Dyadobacter pollutisoli: one gene and its partner. Each later gene encodes a partner of the first gene's protein in a complex. Links are inferred from orthologs where the notes say so. Each region holds a gene or a part of one and is shown in the gene's direction. Other genes may lie near its edges. The genes, in order: hslV and hslU.

Region 1 (9,112 bases):
TGGCATTACTGCGTTTGCAATGCAGCAAGCCGGTTATGATGTGACTTTGGTGGAACCATATCTCGCAGGAATTCAGAATGCTCAGAAGCGAGGTATCAAAAAAACCATTCAAAGTACCCTTGAAGACTACGCCCCGGAAGTAAACGGGACAGTACCGGCAGCCGGTTTTTTTGATGTCATGGAGCACATTGAAAATGACCTGGCATTTCTGGAAAAGATTAATCGTCTGCTGGCAAGCAACGGCAAGATCATGCTGACCGTACCTGCTTTTACCAGTCTTTGGTCGGATAACGACGTGCAGCTTGGACATTTCCGACGGTATACGCTGGCCGGTTTGGAAAAATTGCTTTTTCGAGCGGGATTTGAAGTCACTTACCAATCCTATTTCTTTTCGCTGGTGTGGCTGCCTATGTGGCTGTTCCGGGTGGTACCAGAGAAATTTGGGTTAAAAAAGAAGAACACGCCGGAAAAGAAAAAGAATGAGCATATGGCCGGTAGGCCTACTACCGCACGTTTTCTGAGAAGGCTGCTGCATTGGGAAATCAATGCGATCAAAAATAAATCCCGAATACCATTTGGAACGAGTTGTTTAATAGTCGCGAAGAAAATAAAAAGCATGTGAATTTAACTTCTACATTCTCAACCGAATTTCATCTGTTTCTTTTCTCAAACGACCAGGCAACGGTCAGGAAAGCTATTGCGGCTGGTGTCGACGGAATTATTGTGGATTGGGAAAATCAGGGGAAAAAGGCGCGTCAGGAAAGCTTCGACACGCAGATCAACTATGATACTTACGATGACTTGTGCCGGGTTAGGGAAGTAACTCCTGCGGGCAAGCTGATTTGCAGGATCAACGGTTTCTCGCCCGGGCATACCCAAAACGAGATCGAACTTGCATTAAAAGCAGGGGCCGACGAAATATTCCTGCCCATGGTCGAGAACTGTGAAGAAGCTCAACAAACTTTTGATATGATCGCCGGACGGGCAGAATTCAGCATACTGATCGAAACCGTTGCTGCGCTTGGTTGTCTCGATGAACTTTCTCAACTTTCTTTGAAAAGGGCCTACATTGGTCTTAACGACCTGCACATCCAGCAAAACAGCCGCAATATTTTTATGCCTTTGATGAATGGTACCGTCAAGACGATCCGTGGGCAGTTCGACATTCCGCTCGGTGCGGGAGGCGTAACTTACCCGCCAAATGGCAAACCCATCGCCAGCAAATACCTGATCAATGAGTATGCGAGACTGGGGATCAATTTCAGCTTTTTAAGACGTACATTCCTGAGAGACCACGAAAATCATAGTATGGATTATATGGTTCAAACGATCAAAAAAGCATACGCCGATGCCCGACTGCGCTCTCCTGACGAAGCCGAAAATGACTTTCGTGTGTTCCGGGACCAGGTGGAAAGCTGGACCACAAATCCTTATCACGTATGATTTTGCTCATGTACGAGCCGGTGCCGGACCATTTACAAAGCCTGAAAAACATTGCTCCGCAGCATGAAATCGTCATGGCACACTCCGAAGAAGAAGCACAACGCCTGATCGAAAACGCAGAGATCGTTCTGGGCAACCGTTACTTTTTGCAAAGCCTGCCATTTGCCCGGAAACTGCGCTGGATGCAGTCCAATTCCGTAGGCGTGGACCTGATTTTAAAAGCAAAACAATCTCTTATTGATAAAAATATAACCCTCACTTGCGCCAGAGGCGTGTATGATGCTGAGCTGGCCGAACATACCATTGCGCTTCTCTTGAGTCTTTTTCGTTCCCTGCCCAGTTTGAGGGACGAACAAAATGAAGGCAGCTGGCAGCGCCACCGGCTTTCGACTTTGCACGGTAGCAGTTGCCTGATACTAGGCTGGGGCAGTCTGGGCAAAAAAATTGCTTCCTACATTAAAGCCCTGGGTGGAAAAGTTGCAGGAGTAAGAAATCAGCCTGATGATTCGCTGGAAGGTGAAACTATGCTTTTTGGAAGCAGCAACTGGCGAAACCAGCTTCCATTGACCGACGCATTGATCATTTGTTTACCCAAAACACCCGAAACCTATCATTTCATTGGTAAAAATGAGCTCCGCGCATTGCCATCCTCCGCATTCGTAGTAAACATCGGGCGTGGCGGGACATTGGACGATATGGCACTTTTGGAAATGGTGCAAAGTGGGAATGTGGCCGGAGCTGCCCTGGATGTATTCGAACAGGAACCGTTGCCGGCTGGTCATCCGATCTGGAAAGAGCCTAAAATTTTCGTCAGCCCGCATGTAGGAAGAAGTCTGGAAGGCCCTGTTTTTCGCTGGCAATCGCTTTTTGAGCAAAATCTGGAACGTTACCTGCGCGGCGAGGCGTTGCTGAATGTAGTCAATTACCAAAAAGGATATTAATGATCAGCATTGTCATACCAGTTTACAAAAGCGCATCGACACTTGTTGAATTGCACAGAAGGCTGAGTGATATTTCGGCAGCGGAAAACTGGAAATGCGAGGTTATATATGTCAACGATGCTTCACCGGACTATTCGCTGAACGTTTTGGAAACATTGACACACTCCATTGATTTTCAAATCATTAATCTCAAAAATAATGTAGGACAGAGCAGCGCATTGCTGGTAGGAATGCTGTTTGCAAAACACGATCTCATTGCTACCATGGATGCCGATTTGCAGGATGAGCCCGAGAAGCTGCCTGAGCTTGTACGTTCATTGAAGCAAAGTACAGATGTGATTTTTGCCAAAAGAAAAGGGTCATATGAGTCAGGCGGACGGCTTTTTACCTCTTTTCTATTTAAGGGCCTGGTACATGTTTTCTCCGGCCAAAGAATCCCGATGAATGCAGGCTTATTTATGGTCATCAGAAAAAAAGCCGCATTGCTATTACTGCCATTTTTGCCCCAGTCCCCCTACCTGATCGGACTTATCGCCAATGCCAAACTCACATGTGACAGTATTGTGATCGATCGCAGGGAAAATCAGTTTGGTGAATCTTCCTATACATTCAAAAAACGGCTGGTGGTGGCGAAACGCTTTTTCGGGACATTGAAACTCCGGCCAACCATAAGCCTTTCGGAAGTAACCGAATGGGTCAATTTGAACCTTTTAGCCTAAGATCACGCCATTACGTAACCTCAAAAATGTCACTTCATGCGCACATTAAAATCAATGTTGTTTGCTTTCAGAATGATAACATGAGTATATTCTGTTGATTATCAGCAGTAATTAACCGTACCGAATTACTTAAATCCGTAGCGGAAGCTGTTTTGGTCAATTTTATGATGTGAAAGGCGACACCTATTCACCTTTTGTTGTAATTTTGACTGAAATCTAATTTTAGACCAAGAAACTAAAATACCTTAACAAGCGATATGGCAGAAGTAATTCGTATGCCCAAAATGAGCGACACCATGGAAGAAGGTGTTATCGCAGAATGGCACAAAAAAGTAGGTGATAAAATCAAGTCCGGTGAAGTGATTGCAGAAGTCGAAACTGACAAAGCAACCATGGACCTGGAATCTTATTATGATGGTACTCTTCTTTACATTGGTGTTAATAAAGGCGATGCTGTCCCTATCGACGGGATTATGGCAGTAGTGGGAGCGGAAGGTGAAGACTATAAATCTCTTCTTGACGGAGGAAATGGTAATGGAAGCGCAGCTGCACCTGCAAAAGAAGAAGCAAAACCTGCGGAAGCTGCTCCGGTGGCTGCGGCAGAGGCCGCTCCGGCACCTGCTAAAAAACCGGCTGCCCCAGCTGAGAAAATCAATGCGGCTGTGGTTCGTATGCCTAAAATGAGCGATACGATGGAGGAGGGAACATTGGTTTCATGGCAAAAGAAAGTTGGAGATAAAGTAAAATCAGGAGATATACTGGCGGAAGTCGAAACCGATAAAGCCACAATGGAACTGGAAGCATACGAAGACGGTACGCTCCTTTACGTTGGAATTAAAGAAGGCGAAGCAGTTCCTGTTGACGGAATTATTGCTGTAATAGGTGAAGAAGGATCTAATGTAGAAGCATTACTTGCCCGTGAAAACGGCGAAGGTGGTGTTGAGGAAGCCAGTGCTCCGGAAGAAGCGAAAGCTGCCGCTCCATCGTCAAATGGCGCTGAAAAGGCTGTTTCAGTTGCTGATTCAGACGCACGTATCAAAGCTTCTCCTCTTGCAAAACGTCTTGCTGACGAAAAAGGCATTAACCTGAGCCAGGTAGAAGGCAGCGGTGACAATGGCCGTATCGTTAAGCGCGACGTGGATGAGTTCAAACCAGCGGCCAAAACCGAAGCGCCTGCGGCAGCTCCTGCACCTGCGAAGGCAGCGGAACCAGCAGCCAGCGCGCCAGCTACGGCAGCACCGGCAAGCGGAGATTTCACAGACCTGCCTATTTCGCAAATGCGGAAAACCATCGCACGCAGACTAAGCGACAGCTTGTTTACGGCACCACATTTCTATGTGACCATGGAAATCGTGATGGATAAAGCAATGGCGTTGCGTCCTCAATTGAACGAAGTAAGCCCTGCGAAAATATCTTTCAATGATATGGTCATCAAGGCTTGTGCGGTAGCGTTGAAACAACATCCGGCGGTTAACTCGGCCTGGTTGGGAGACAAAATCAGAAGATATAATTATGTCAATATTGGTGTAGCCGTAGCCGTGGACGAAGGTCTGCTGGTACCGGTTATCCGCGACGCTGACAAGAAAACGCTTTCTACCATTTCCAGTGAAGTGAAGGACCTGGCTGGAAAAGCAAAAGATAAAAAGTTGCAGCCAAAGGATTGGGAAGGAAATACATTCTCTATTTCCAACCTTGGAATGTTCGGTGTAGACGAATTCACAGCGATCATTAACCCACCGGATTCTTGCATCCTTGCCATCGGCGGTATCAAAAAAGTGGCTGCTTTCAAAGAGGACGGAACGGTGTATCCTACCAACATCATGAAAGTAACAATTTCAGCTGATCACCGTGTGGTGGACGGAGCGCTGGCAGCAGCATTCTTAAATACGGTTAAAAAACTGTTGGAAGAACCGATGAGCATGCTGGTTTAACCGATCCAAAAATCGATATAAGTACAAAGTGTCAGGTTTTACGACCTGGCACTTTTGTTTTATAGCCAACTATCACAGCAAATTCAAGATTTAATTAAAAACCAATTCATGGAAAAAATACACGCAACAACCGTACTTGGTGTACTACATAATGGTACCGTTTCCCTCGGAGCCGACGGCCAGGCGACAATGGGCAATACGGTGGCAAAAGGTAATGTTAAAAAAATCAGGGTGCTGATGGGCGGAAAAATCCTTGCCGGATTTGCAGGCTCTACCGCTGATGCGTTTACCCTCATTGAACGCTTTGAAGAAAAACTGAATGCTTATGGTGGCAATATGAAAAGAGCGGCTATTGAACTGGCAAAAGACTGGCGCACTGACCGTTACCTACGTAAACTGGAAGCCATGATGATCACCGCCAGTAAAGATGAAATCCTGGTTATTTCCGGAACTGGCGACGTTTTAGAGCCTGAAAATGGTATTGCGGCCATTGGATCCGGCGGAAACTTTGCATTGTCAGCAGCCCAGGCATTGAAAAAACATGCCCCACACCTGACGGCAGAGGAAATGGTGAGGGAAGGCCTGACGGTAGCAGCTGACCTTTGCATTTACACCAATCACAATTTTGTAATTGAAAAAGTGAATGGATAATACTAATAGCTAACGACTAAAAGCTTTTAGCCGTTAGCTATTAGGTTCGTTACAATTCTGCCATTAATGTCATCAGCTTCACGAGCGAGTCGGAAATGAGGCGGTTACTGCCGGGCAGGTACTTATGAGCGATAATTGAAAAGCTGAGCAGCGCACCTGACTTGGCAGTCACATAACCGGCATAGGCGCGGGTACCCTCGATCGAGCCACTCTTGACGTGTAAATTACCTGCCGCCTTTGTCCCTTTTCCAAGATTCCGTACTGTTCCATTCAGGCCGAGTACTGCGATACTTTTATAAAAATCGTTGAAACTGGCGTCTTTATTAGCATAATTGAGAATGTCGGTCAGGCTGTTGGTACTAATGGAACCCGAGGGGGAAAGCCCGCTGCCGTCTTTGATATAAAAACCCCGCAGATCCGCTCCCTTGCCTGACCAGTAACCAGTGATGGCCGTCGCGGCATTGTCGTAGTCAGATTTGCCGCCGAGTCTCTTACCCGCCTGTTTGAAAAAAGTATCGGCATATAAATTAATGCTCCAAAAATTGGCCTGTTGGCAAAGCTCTCGCAACGGCGGTGATTTGTACTCATCCAAAATCACTTTCGGATTAGGTGTCGGGAACGCAACAGGTGGAAAAGGGGCAGTTCCTTCATAAACAGTTACCCCAGTGCTTGTCAAACCAGCCTTTAATGCAAAAGCTGCGTATTCGGCGGGATTGGGAATAGAACCTTTTACTGAAAATACTGATACTCCCGCAGGTATAGTCCCGGTCAGCAGCACATTGGTACCTAATGGATCGCTGTAAACAATGGTTTGATCGCCGGAGCCACGTTCATTTGTCGTGACCTGGTTTACAAACGACAAATAAGGAATAGCAGGCTCTATACCGAGGAAAGAAGTGGGGTCGCCAAATTCAACACCTGGTTTAAACTTAATTCTATACAGATTTTCGTTGAAATTAAGTCCTTGCACACCGGCTCCATAATAGTTTCCAATGTCCCCCCAGATCCACGTGCTGGCTAGCATCTCACTGTCGAAAAACGAAGCGTCTGGTAAAACTTTGCCTTTAATATGCTTAATACCAGCTTTCTTCACCGCTGCAGTCCAGCGTAATATCAGTTCGCTAGCGGTCGGATATCCTTTGAACCTGTCGCTTCCCAGCGAAGGATCACCGGTACCGCGAATGTAGAGATTCCCTGATAATGTGTCACCTTTGATCACGCCGTCATGTTCGAGGAATGTCTGAAATTTAAAATCCCCGCCGAACAATGCCAATACCGTCGCTGTCGACACTAGTTTGAGTGTCGATGCGGAGGGTAATGAACGTTCCTGGTTCAATGCAAAGACATTATTTCTTTCTTTGACGGATTTAATGCTTATTGCCAACGAACCGCTGCGCATTAGTTCGCTGTTTTGCAGTTCCAGCACGGCGTCGCGGAAATTGTTCAGTGCGACACTATCGATGGTTTGAGACTGGGAGGCGTGGAATAAAAAAAGGCAAAAAACGAACGGAGTGAATTTCATATCAGTTTACAAGAGTGATTTTGCGCAAGAAAGTGTCGATACCAAATCTAAACTAGTAAGTAAAGTCCAAATCTCAGTCTGTTTTTTGGTACTTTTGTCAGATATTAAGCAGTTCTTTGATTGAACAGATAAAAGAAGATACAATAATGATATTGATTTTTCCGAATGATAGAAAAATCCCAATATAGCCATTCACCCCATATTTAAAGTATGAAATTGACATTTTGGGGAGCTGCTCAACAAGTTACCGGTAGTATGTTTCTTTTGGAATCAGATGATTACCGGATTTTGATTGATTGCGGCTCTGATTTTGACTTAGATGAGATTGGTAGAAAAACCAGGTATGAGGAACAAAAAAGTGTCTTTCCGTTTGACGCGAGTTTAATAAACACAGTACTTTTAACACACGCCCACATTGACCACTCCGGCAATATTCCCAATTTATACAAAGAGGGATTTGAAGGACGCGTGGTATGTACCGAACCGACGCTGGCACTGACTTCCCTCCTGTTGAAGGATGCTGCCAATCTTCACCAAAAGCGCCTGAATGCCCGCAACGGAGCGTCTTCCAAGAAACGTGGTAAGAAAAAGAAGGATGTGCCGATGGATTATTATGTTGAAAAACATGTGATCGAGGCATTGGATAACTTTGTGCCTGTCGCTTTCGGGCAACGTTACCGCATTGCTGACAATGTAACCATCACTTTTTACGCAGCCGGCCACTTACTGGGTGCCGCGCATATCGTGGTGGAAGTATACGAGGACGGGCAGAAGAAAAAGATCTGTTTCTCGGGCGATATTGGCCGCAGCAATTACCCGTTACTCACTGATCCTCAGGAAATTCCACAAGTTGATTACCTGATATGCGAGTCTACCTATGGTAACCGCGTGCATGAAGACCAGGGAACACCGGCAGAAGCACTGGCAGACGTGATCAAACGTACCTGCATTGACATTCCGGGCAGACTGATCATTCCTTCATTCAGTGTCGGCCGTACGCAGGCGTTGCTTTATACGCTGAATAAAATTTACCTGGATCGTGCATTTCCTTACCTGAAAGTGTTCTCGGACAGCCCATTGGCGCATAGTAGTACCAAGGTTTACCAGCGGCACGTGAGGCTCCTGAACAAGGAGGCACGAGCCTTTCAGGAAGACAATGATATGTTGTTTGATTTTGACAACCTGATCTATCTGGAAAGCTCTGATGCCAGCCGTGCCGTGTCGAACTATAATGAGCCCTGCATTATTATTTCCTCATCGGGAATGGTCCAGGGCGGGCGCGTAGAGCAGCACGTGGAGGCGAACATCGGGAACCCGTACGCGACGATCCTGATGATCGGATATGCTTCCGAGGGAACGCTGGGATGGAGGCTTTTAAATGGACAGGATACCATTTCAATCCGCGGAAAGCAGCTGCCGGTCTTGGCTAATATTGAAAAAATTGACGTATTTAGCGGCCACGGAGATCAGAACGATTTAATCAAATTTGTGAAAACACAAGATCCGGAAAAACTGAAACGCGTTTTTCTGGTACACGGAGAACAACAAAGCATGGCTGACTTTCAGCAAAAAATTGCAGATCATGGCTATAATTCCGTAGAAATACCTTTAAGAGGGCAAACCTATGAACTTTGATAGCCCCTTAGCCCACAAAAAAGAACCTAAATATGAGAACATACCTGGATTTCGAAAAACCTATGTCCGAGCTCGAACGTAAGCTCGAAGAAATGAAAACATTAGCAAAGGAAAATAATGTAGATGTTTCCGATGCCATTTCCTTACTGGAAAATAATATTACAGATCTTCGAAAAGAAATATTTGAAAATCTTACCCGCTGGCAGCGCGTGCAGCTCTCCCGGCACCCCGACCGTCCCTATACCCTCGACTACATTGAATTGATCTGTG
Region 2 (9,155 bases), 4.4 Mb from region 1 along the record:
TAAGCCTCCTTGTCCTTTGTAAAGCACCTCCGGGATACCTGTAATTTCCTGCGGGTCGAGCTTACCGTTCTTTACCAACCGCAGCTTGCCGCCGCGTTCGGTAACCAGAAGATCGCCATTTGGCAGTAAAGCCGAGGCCCATGGCATCGTCAGGCCGGTAGCGACAGTATCTACTTTTAAATTCGCCTCAGTCAATTTTTGATCGGCACGGGTCTCACTGGTGATACCGCTATTGCTCATCAAACCGATCGAAGCGGTTAGCAACAGACCTCCAAACGCAAGCGGGAGGTATTTTTTTAGTAAAGGAATGTTTTTGCTCATAGATTAAGGTGAATAACTGTGCGATTTTTGGATTTCCTATTTAACTAATTTCAATTCATTCAAATGTCCGGTAATGAAATCGATTTCTTCCTTATTCAGGCTGATATCGATTGCGGCGGCGTTTTGGAGCGCCTGTTCTGCATCCCTGGCACCTACCAATGCGATGGTAATGCCCGGCTGTTCCACCGTCCATCGCAAAACGAGTTGTCCTAGTGTCGCATTTTTCTCCTCAGCCAGCGGCCTGATCTGGTCCAGAAAGGCATTGACCTTCACAAGATTTTCATCTTTATAAAAATGAATGGAAGCGCGGTGATCGTCTGCGCCAAACTTGTAACCGGGCTTCATTTTACCGGTCAATAACCCGCGTTCCAATGGGCTGTAAGCGAGTATAGCCTTGTCATTTTCAATGCAGTAAGGCACAAGTTCCGCTTCAATATCACGTTTTACCATGCTATATGGAACCTGATCTGAAACCAAATGAATGTATTTGGCAGCTTCCCGCATTAGTTCTGCATTGTAGTTACAAACCCCCGCATACCGCACTTTTCCCTGATCGATCAGCAGAGAAACTGCCTCCATTGTTTCTTCAATAGGAGTGGTTTTGTCATGCCAATGGATCTGGTACAGGTCAATGTAATCAGTACCCAGTCGCGTCAGGCTTTGTTCGCATTCTTTGATAATGCTGTCTTTGGCCGCGTATTTGTAAATGTTAATGTCCTGGCCTTCATTGTTTTTGCTATGCATGGCAAAGTCACCTTTTTCAAGGTCCCAGCGCATGCCATACTTGGTCAGTATCTGAACCTGATCACGGGGCAGGTCTTTGATCGCTTCGCCGACGATCTCTTCACTGAGTCCCTGTCCATAAACCGGAGCGGTATCAATGGAAGTCACGCCCGCATGAAACGATTCCTGAATGGCTTTTACAGCCTGGCTTCTTTCGGTACCGCCCCACATCCAGCCACCGGCTGCCCAGGCGCCGAATGTAATGACGGACAGTTCAAGGTCTTTTTGTTGAGGATTGGCATTGGTTCCTATTTTGCGGTAGAGCATAGTTTGGTTGGCTATCGGCCGTCGGCTGTCAGCTTTCGGCGTTTTTTTTTAGTTTTTGTGAACTTTTAATGAGCAAAGAGATTTTTTACCGCCGACCGCCGACCGCCGACCGCCGACCGCCGACCGCCGACCGCCGACCGCCGACCGCCGACCGCCGACCGGCGACCGCCGACCTTATTTCGTCAACGAAAACGGTGCTGCCTCGGGCTTGGTACCCCACACTTTGGAAGGTTTGCTGGCCATGTTGAACTGCACGGTTCCGCCTTTTTGTATATCAGCATGTTCCAGGAATGTATTTCCGTAGGGTTTCCCATTCAATGTCGCACCCTGAATGTACATATTGGCATCGCTGGTGGCGGGGGCCTGGATCGTAAACTTCTTGCCGTCTTCCATGGTCATCGTCGCCTTTTTGAATAGGGGTGAGCCTATCACATACTGAGTAGTACCAGGTGTTACCGGGTAAAAACCAAGTGAAGAGAATACATACCAGGCCGAAGTCTGACCATTGTCTTCATCACCGCAGTAGCCGTCCGGAGAAGCCTGGTACAACTTACCCATTACCTGACGCAGCCAGTACTGAGCTTTGTCAGGAGCGCCGGCGTAGTTATATAAGTAGATCATGTGCTGGATCGGCTGGTTTCCGTGTGCGTAGTTACCCATGTTCATGATCTGCATTTCGCGGATCTCGTGAATCGGGAAGCCATAGTAGCTGTCGTCGAAGATCGGAGGCAATGTGAAAACAGTATCCAGTTTCTGAACAAATGCTTCCCTTCCGCCCATTAAACCGATCAATCCTTTCACGTCCTGGAACACCGACCAGGTATAGTGAATGCTGTTTCCTTCTGTAAATGCATCCCCCCATTTGAATGGATTGAATGGTGACTGAAACTTGCCATCCTTGTTTTTACCACGCATCCACTTACTTTCAGGGTCGAAAACGTTGTGATAATTCTGGCTTCTTTTGAGGTACAGATCGATCTCCTTTTGGGGTTTTTTCAATGATTTACCCAATTGGGAAATACAAAAATCGGCGTAGGCATATTCCAAAGTCCTCGCTACGTTCTCATTCACTTTAACGTCGTAAGGAACATAACCCAGTTCATTGTAATATTCATGACCAAATCGCCCAACAGAACTGACCGGGCCTGCATTTTCAGTGTTTTTAATGATCGCGTCGTATAATTTATTGATATCATAACCACGAACACCTTTCACATACGAATCAGCGATCAGCGATGCAGAGTTGGAACCGATCATGCAATCGCGGTGACCAGGACTTGCCCATTCAGGAAGGAAGCCGCTTTCATCATACGCGTTTGCGAGGCCTTCCATGATATGCGAATTCAGGGTAGGGTACATTAATGTAAAGAATGGGAAAACCGCACGAAATGTGTCCCAAAAACCATTGTCTGTGAACATATAACCCGGACGAACCTCGCCATTATACGGGCTGTAATGTACTACTTTGTTCGCTTTGTCGAATTCATAAAACTTTCTTGGGAACAACAGCACACGGTAGAGGCATGAGTAAAATGTGCGGATCTGGTCGATATTGTCACCTTCTACTTTAATGCGCGAAAGCTCGTCATTCCATGCTTTGTGACCTTTTTCTTTGGTTACATCAAAAGAATCATTCCCTAGTTCACGTTGCAGGTTCAATTCCGCCTGCTCAGGGCTGATAAAAGATGAAGCTACTTTCAGGCCAACCTGTTCACCTTTTTTGGTTTTGAAACCTACGACCGCTCCTGCATGGCCGGCTTTCAGCTCCAATGTATCTTTTGCCAATGTCTTGCCATGAAAAGCAGATGAGAATGTAAATGCTTTGTCAAAAACGAGAACGAAGTAGTTTTTGAAATTGGAAGGCACACCGCCACTGTTTTTGGTTGTATAACCAATGATCTTACGTTCGGAAGGAATAACTTTCACATAAGATCCTCTGTCGAAAGCATCAACAAGTACAAAAGAGCTGTCCGCCTTCGGGAATGTAAAGCGGAATTGTGCAGCGCGTTCTGTGGGCGCTATTTCCGTGGTTACATCATAATCTGCGAGGTACACCTTATAGTAATGTGGCTTGGCTACCTCCGCTTTGTGCGAAAACCAGCTTGCACGGCTTTCCTCATCAATTTTCAGTTTTCCGGTGATCGGCAGGATAGAGAACTGACCATAGTCATTGATCCAGGGGCTTGGCTGGTGTGTTTGTTTGAAGCCTCTGATTTTCTCGGCATCGTACATATAACTCCATCCATCACCCATTTTGCCGGTTTGCGGCATCCAGAAGTTCATCCCCCAAGGCAATGCGATGGCAGGGTAAGTGTTACCGGAAGAGAGGCTGAACTTAGATTGGGTTCCCATCAGCGGATTCACGAGATCCACCAGATTGGTATTGGCAGTGGATTGTCCGTAGAGAAGAGGTGTGGTTATAAACAGTACGAAAAGGCAATAAAGGATTTTTTTCATGTTAAGGACAATTCTTTATATTGAATCAGAAAAGAGATAGTGTAACAAAAGTAATGCAAGGTCATGTAACATAAAGTATCGGGAGAAAAGATTTGCGGCTTCTTGACTTAAACATGACATTTTGTACGGGCATAGTTCTTTACGACGTTAAAACTGAAACGGGAGTATACTTGAACAAAACCGGCCGCGGCTACCAATAGCTGCTACAGGCCAGTATGTCTCCCGGCATAAAAATAACATCTGAGTTACGTATCGATATAAAAACACAATGACTGAACACTTAAACCGCCTAACCCCGCGTCAGATCGTTTTCGAGCTTGACCAATACATCATCGGACAAAATGACGCGAAACGCAATGTCGCCATTGCTTTGCGCAACCGGTGGAGGCGAATGAATAGCCCTGAGGATATACAGCGGGAAATTATTCCCAACAATATATTAATGATCGGTGCTACCGGTGTGGGTAAAACCGAGATAGCACGCCGGCTGGCCAAGATCGCCGATGCGCCGTTTGTGAAAGTAGAAGCGTCGAAATTCACAGAAGTCGGGTATGTAGGCCGGGACGTAGAGAGCATGGTTCGCGATCTGGTAGAGCAAGCCGTGGGAATGGTCAGGACGCAAAAGAAAGAAGAGGTAAAAATCAAGGCTGAGCAGGCTGTTGAGGATATCATTCTGGACGCGCTCATTCCACCGATCCATGGTGCGGGGGCTGCAAAAGTAAAATCTGATAACGGTACTTCCGACGTTATGCCTGATGATGACGGTGAACTGAACCAACGTACCAGGGAGCGTTTTCGTGAAAAAATAAGAAACGGAGAGCTGGACAGCCGCAAGATTGACATTGAAGTGCAACAAAATCAGGCCCCGAATGTGGGTATGATCGGCGGTGCGGTTGACGACGTTTCTATGATGAACATTCAGGAAATGATCGGTAATATGATGCCGCGTCGTGGTAAAAAACGCAAGGTAACGGTAGAAGAAGCCAGAAAAATCCTGCTGGACGAAGAAGCTTCCAAGCTGATTGATATGGATGAAGTGAAGATTGAGGCGATTAGGAAGGCCGAAAACCTGGGCATTATCTTCATTGATGAAATTGACAAGGTAGCATCGAGCCGCTCCGGCGGCGGAGGTGGCCCTGATGTAAGCCGCGAAGGTGTGCAGCGGGACTTACTTCCTATCGTGGAGGGTAGTGCGGTGAATACGAAGCATGGTGTGATCCACACCGATCACATTCTTTTTGTGGCGGCAGGTGCTTTCCATGTTTCCAAACCGTCGGATCTGATCCCCGAGTTACAAGGGCGTTTCCCGATCCGGGTTGAACTGAACAGCCTGACAGAATCTGATTTTTACCAAATACTGAAGACGCCCAAAAATGCATTAACCAAGCAATACGAGGCGATGATGGCATCGGAAGGTGTGGAGCTGGAATTTGAAGATGGCGCGCTTCGGGAAATCGCCAAGATTGCTTTCGAAGTAAACAGTGAAGTGGAGAATATCGGCGCAAGGCGCCTGCAAACGGTGATGAGCTTGCTGCTCAACGACTTTATGTTCGACATTCCCGACGTTATCGGCTCGGACAGCCACATTGTCGTCACCGCAGAATTGGTTTCGGAAAAACTCTCGCACCTGGTGAAGAACCGGGATTTGAGTCAATATATATTGTAAGAGCTACAAACAAAAAGAGGAGAAATTGTTCTCCTCTTTTTTTATTTTATTCAGAATAAAGCCATTTCAGTGCAATGGGGAATTCTTTACTCCATTGCTTTTCACTATGCTCACCCTTCGGATCTATAGATGCCTGGATCTTGACACGATTATATCCGAACCGTTGATTTTCAAGCATTTCGTGGAATCTTGTAAAGTTAGGCATCATGTTGGCGCCTTCTTTTCCTCCCGCGTATAGATAAATGCGTGTCTCGAAAGGCTCGAAGAAATGAATCGTGTCGAAATAGACGCGCTGCGAAATCCATAGGGAAGGAGAGAAAATCATCAGTCTTCCAAATATATGCGGGAACATTAAAGCTGCGTAAACGCTCAGCAGGCCGCCCACTGAGCTTCCTCCGATTCCGGTATTCAATCGGTCCGCCTTTGTCCTGTATTTTGCGTCGACATGTGGCTTCAGTGTATCCGTTATAAAGCGCAGGAACGATGCTCCGAGTCCTTTTCCTAATTTGGGATTGTCATAAGGAGACAGCTCATGGATACGGTCCTCGCCGCCATGCTCTATGGCTACGATGATCACATTGGCCTTGCCTTCTTTGGCAAGTTTGGTAAGGCTCTTATCTATCTTCCAGTTTCCGTACTCCGATCCCTCGCCGAACAGGTTTTGCGCATCGGTCATATAATGTACCGGATAATGCTGGTCGGGCCTGTCATGGTAATCATGTGGCAAAAGCACATGAATGCGGCGGGTCCTGTTCAATTGCGGTATTTCGAATGCTTCCGAAAGCACCTCGACGATAGGAGAGTAGTCAACTTTTTTGGTAATGTCTTTTTGCCATCGGGTGACATTGTCCTGTATCACGCCTTCGAGTTTGGTAATGACCCTGTTTCCATACGGTCTGCCAAAACGATCCAGCTCCACCTGGTCCCAGCCACCACGCGTGTATTTATATTCCAGGGGACTGGGGAGTTCCAGATCTTCGGGGAACTGGTACTGATATTCTCCTGGACTGACCATTGTCATTCTGAACTCTTCGAGGTCAGGAAGCCATTTGCAAAAATTCCCGGTAATGAACACCGGTCGTTTATCAGATGAGATCGTGGTTAATTCTATACTAAGGGTTTCAACTTCTACTTGCATTCTTAATACGGTCACTATGGGTTACGTGACAACAAAATTACTTATAAATCCGCTTTCTTAATATAATTTACGAATTCAAATTTGAATTTATGCCGATCATCAGCCTCATGAACAGTGCGTTCTGATTCAATCCAGGCGGCTGGCTCTGCAATATCAAAGAAAGTGTCACCTTCGATGACGGTATCCACTTCGGTGATATATAAGCGATCGGCGAGAGGCTCAGCCAATTTGTACAATTCGCCACCACCGACAACAAATGCTTCCTGATCTTCCAGTTCCCGCGCTTTTGAGATAGCCTCTTCCAAAGAACCGGCAGTAAGCACACCTTCAAATTTGAAATCAGGGTTTCGGGTAACGATAATGGAAGTCCGGCCGGGTAGTGCCTTGCCAATGGATTCAAAAGTTTTTCTACCCATGATCATCGGGTGGTTCAAAGTCAGCTGCTTAAACCGTTTGAGGTCATCAGGCAGCCGCCAAAGCAGCTGATTATCCTTCCCAATAGCACCATTTTCAGAAACCGCAACTATAATTGATATAAGCATTGAATTGGTTAGTTCGATATTGTTAGTAAATGTATGTTGGTGATGTGGTGCATGTTGTTGCATCCCTGACGGGATTTTCATTATTGCGCCAATTGTTTTTTTGCTACCGAGGTGACATCGCTACGCGATTTATTTTTAAAAATGCCGTTAAGCATGTAACCCTTTTACGACCTCATTCCGGTATTTTAAAGATGTATTTCTCATTATATCCAATTTCAAATTCGTCTAGAAGGAGTTTGTACTCATCCAAAAATTTGATTTTCCCGTGGTGTTCCTTCTGATTTTGAATGTATCGAATAACTCCCGGAATTTGAGATTTGGAATAAGAGAATGCTCCATACCCTGACTGCCATTCGAATCTGGTCGGGCAAAATTTGTTATTATTAATCCATTGAGACGAATCAGCCTTTACGTCTTGAATCAGGCTGGGAATTGATTGTGCCGGTCGATAGCCAATTAGCATGTGAATATGATCTTCCGTTCCATTTATTGCCAGCATTTTGTGATCATTCTTTTGAACAATACCGGTGATGTACTTATGGAGACGTATCTCCCAGTCGGGAGTGATCAATGCTGCACGAAATTTTGGCGTAAATACAAAATGAAGATGAATCTCCGAATGGGTATTTGGCATGATTGATAGTGTTTATGTGTATAGAAATTCTTTTGCAATATAGTTACATCCCTAACGGGATTCTTGGCGGATCTGCAATGTTATTTTTGCTACCAAGGTTACATCGCTACGCGATTTTGTATTGTTCAAAATGCAGTCAGGCATGCACCTTATGACAGTCCTAAGTCCGTAACTCGATTTTTAACAATATTGCATCGCTACGCTACTCGACAGTTTCGAAATGCCGTTAGGCATGCAATCTCGGTAGCATCGTAGCATTACAACCCATTTTCCGAAATGCCGTCAGGCATGTAACCTTTCCCACAACCCTACAACCGATTCCCCCTCAGAAAATCCCCGATATCCATTCGTTTTTTACCTTCCAGTTGCAGGGTTTCGATTGAAAGCCAGCCGTCGGATGTACGGAAATAGAGGTAGGATTTGTGGTCTGTTGAAAAATCTCCGGGGTTGCCATCGCTGGTGAATTCCACGGGTTTTGTTTTAAATATCTTGCAGGATAAGCCATTCAATGTTGTCCACGCGGCCGGGTAGGGGGATAATCCGCGGACAAAGTTGTGAATATCTTGCGCGGGACGGTTCCAGTCTATCTCGCAGGTTTCGCGGAAGATCTTGGGAGCTGATTTGATATTTTCGGGCTCCTCCTGCGGCTCTTGTGGGTAGTTGCCTTCGGTTATCGCATCCACCGTTTTTACAACGAGCTGTGCGCCAAGTGCCATAAGCCGCTCATATAATGAACCCGCATCGTCGTCGGGATGAATGCTTTCTTTTTCCTGAAAAATGATCTTTCCGGTGTCAATGTCCTTTTCTATGAAGAATGTGGTCACTCCCGTCTCGGTTTCGCCATTGATCACTGCCCAGTTAATCGGCGCCGCACCACGGTATTGCGGCAAAAGAGAGCTATGTAAATTGAACGTGCCCTTTGCTGGCATACTCCAAACCACCTCTGGCAACATCCGAAACGCAACTACGACCTGCAAGTCAGCATTCAAGGCTCTTAGTTCCTGCAAAAATTCAGGATTCTTTAACTTCTCAGGCTGAAGAACCGGAATGCCCTGCTCTTCGGCATAGATTTTTACGGGTGATTTCGTTTGTTTCTGGCCCCGTCCGGCAGGTTTATCCGGTACGGTAACGACGGCCACTACATTAGAATGATGCTCTACCAGGCTTTGTAAACTTGGGGCCGCGAATTCGGGCGTGCCCATAAAAATTATTCTCAATGGTTTTGACATACATGTGGTCCCTTTTGGATAAAAATCGTGTTACCATTTACAAATATTGTTATTTTTGTCGTTCTTAACAGAAAATTATGGTGAAGACAAAATCATATATCAACCGAAAAGACAAGGT

What was found.
Region 2: the proteins of hslV (region 1) and hslU are in contact, whole or in part, in a solved structure (PDB 1G4A), measured with the Escherichia coli proteins. The link is inferred for Dyadobacter pollutisoli from one-to-one orthologs.

What each region holds. Positions count from the first base shown.
Region 1 is NZ_CP112998.1:427,139-436,250, reverse strand. The notes cover bases 4,025-6,913. They hold hslV (ATP-dependent protease subunit HslV), read left to right. Parts: upstream 4,025-5,142; coding sequence 5,143-5,685; downstream 5,686-6,913. Other genes in these bases: dacB (D-alanyl-D-alanine carboxypeptidase/D-alanyl-D-alanine endopeptidase), read right to left, coding at 5,735-6,913; ON006_RS01905 (pyruvate dehydrogenase complex dihydrolipoamide acetyltransferase), read left to right, coding at 4,025-5,034. Outside these bases: ON006_RS01925 (class I SAM-dependent methyltransferase), read left to right, coding at 1-622; ON006_RS01920 (aldolase/citrate lyase family protein), read left to right, coding at 619-1,443; ON006_RS01915 (D-2-hydroxyacid dehydrogenase), read left to right, coding at 1,440-2,384; ON006_RS01910 (glycosyltransferase), read left to right, coding at 2,384-3,103; more of ON006_RS01905, read left to right, coding at 3,361-4,024; more of dacB, read right to left, coding at 6,914-7,207; ON006_RS01890 (MBL fold metallo-hydrolase RNA specificity domain-containing protein), read left to right, coding at 7,418-8,842; ON006_RS01885 (acetyl-CoA carboxylase carboxyltransferase subunit alpha), read left to right, coding at 8,875-9,112. UniProt on the Escherichia coli protein: Protease subunit of a proteasome-like degradation complex believed to be a general protein degrading machinery. The complex has been shown to be involved in the specific degradation of heat shock induced transcription factors such as RpoH and SulA.
Region 2 is NZ_CP112998.1:4,806,334-4,815,488, reverse strand. What follows is about bases 3,364-6,295. They hold hslU (ATP-dependent protease ATPase subunit HslU), read left to right. Parts: upstream 3,364-4,096; coding sequence 4,097-5,494; downstream 5,495-6,295. Other genes in these bases: ON006_RS19585 (alpha/beta hydrolase), read right to left, coding at 5,541-6,295; ON006_RS19595 (GH92 family glycosyl hydrolase), read right to left, coding at 3,364-3,828. Also shown: ON006_RS19605 (PQQ-dependent sugar dehydrogenase), read right to left, coding at 1-321; ON006_RS19600 (aldo/keto reductase), read right to left, coding at 358-1,371; more of ON006_RS19595, read right to left, coding at 1,546-3,363; more of ON006_RS19585, read right to left, coding at 6,296-6,632; ON006_RS19580 (dihydrofolate reductase), read right to left, coding at 6,674-7,174; tnpA (IS200/IS605 family transposase), read right to left, coding at 7,347-7,808; fmt (methionyl-tRNA formyltransferase), read right to left, coding at 8,117-9,037. UniProt on the Escherichia coli protein: ATPase subunit of a proteasome-like degradation complex; this subunit has chaperone activity. The binding of ATP and its subsequent hydrolysis by HslU are essential for unfolding of protein substrates subsequently hydrolyzed by HslV.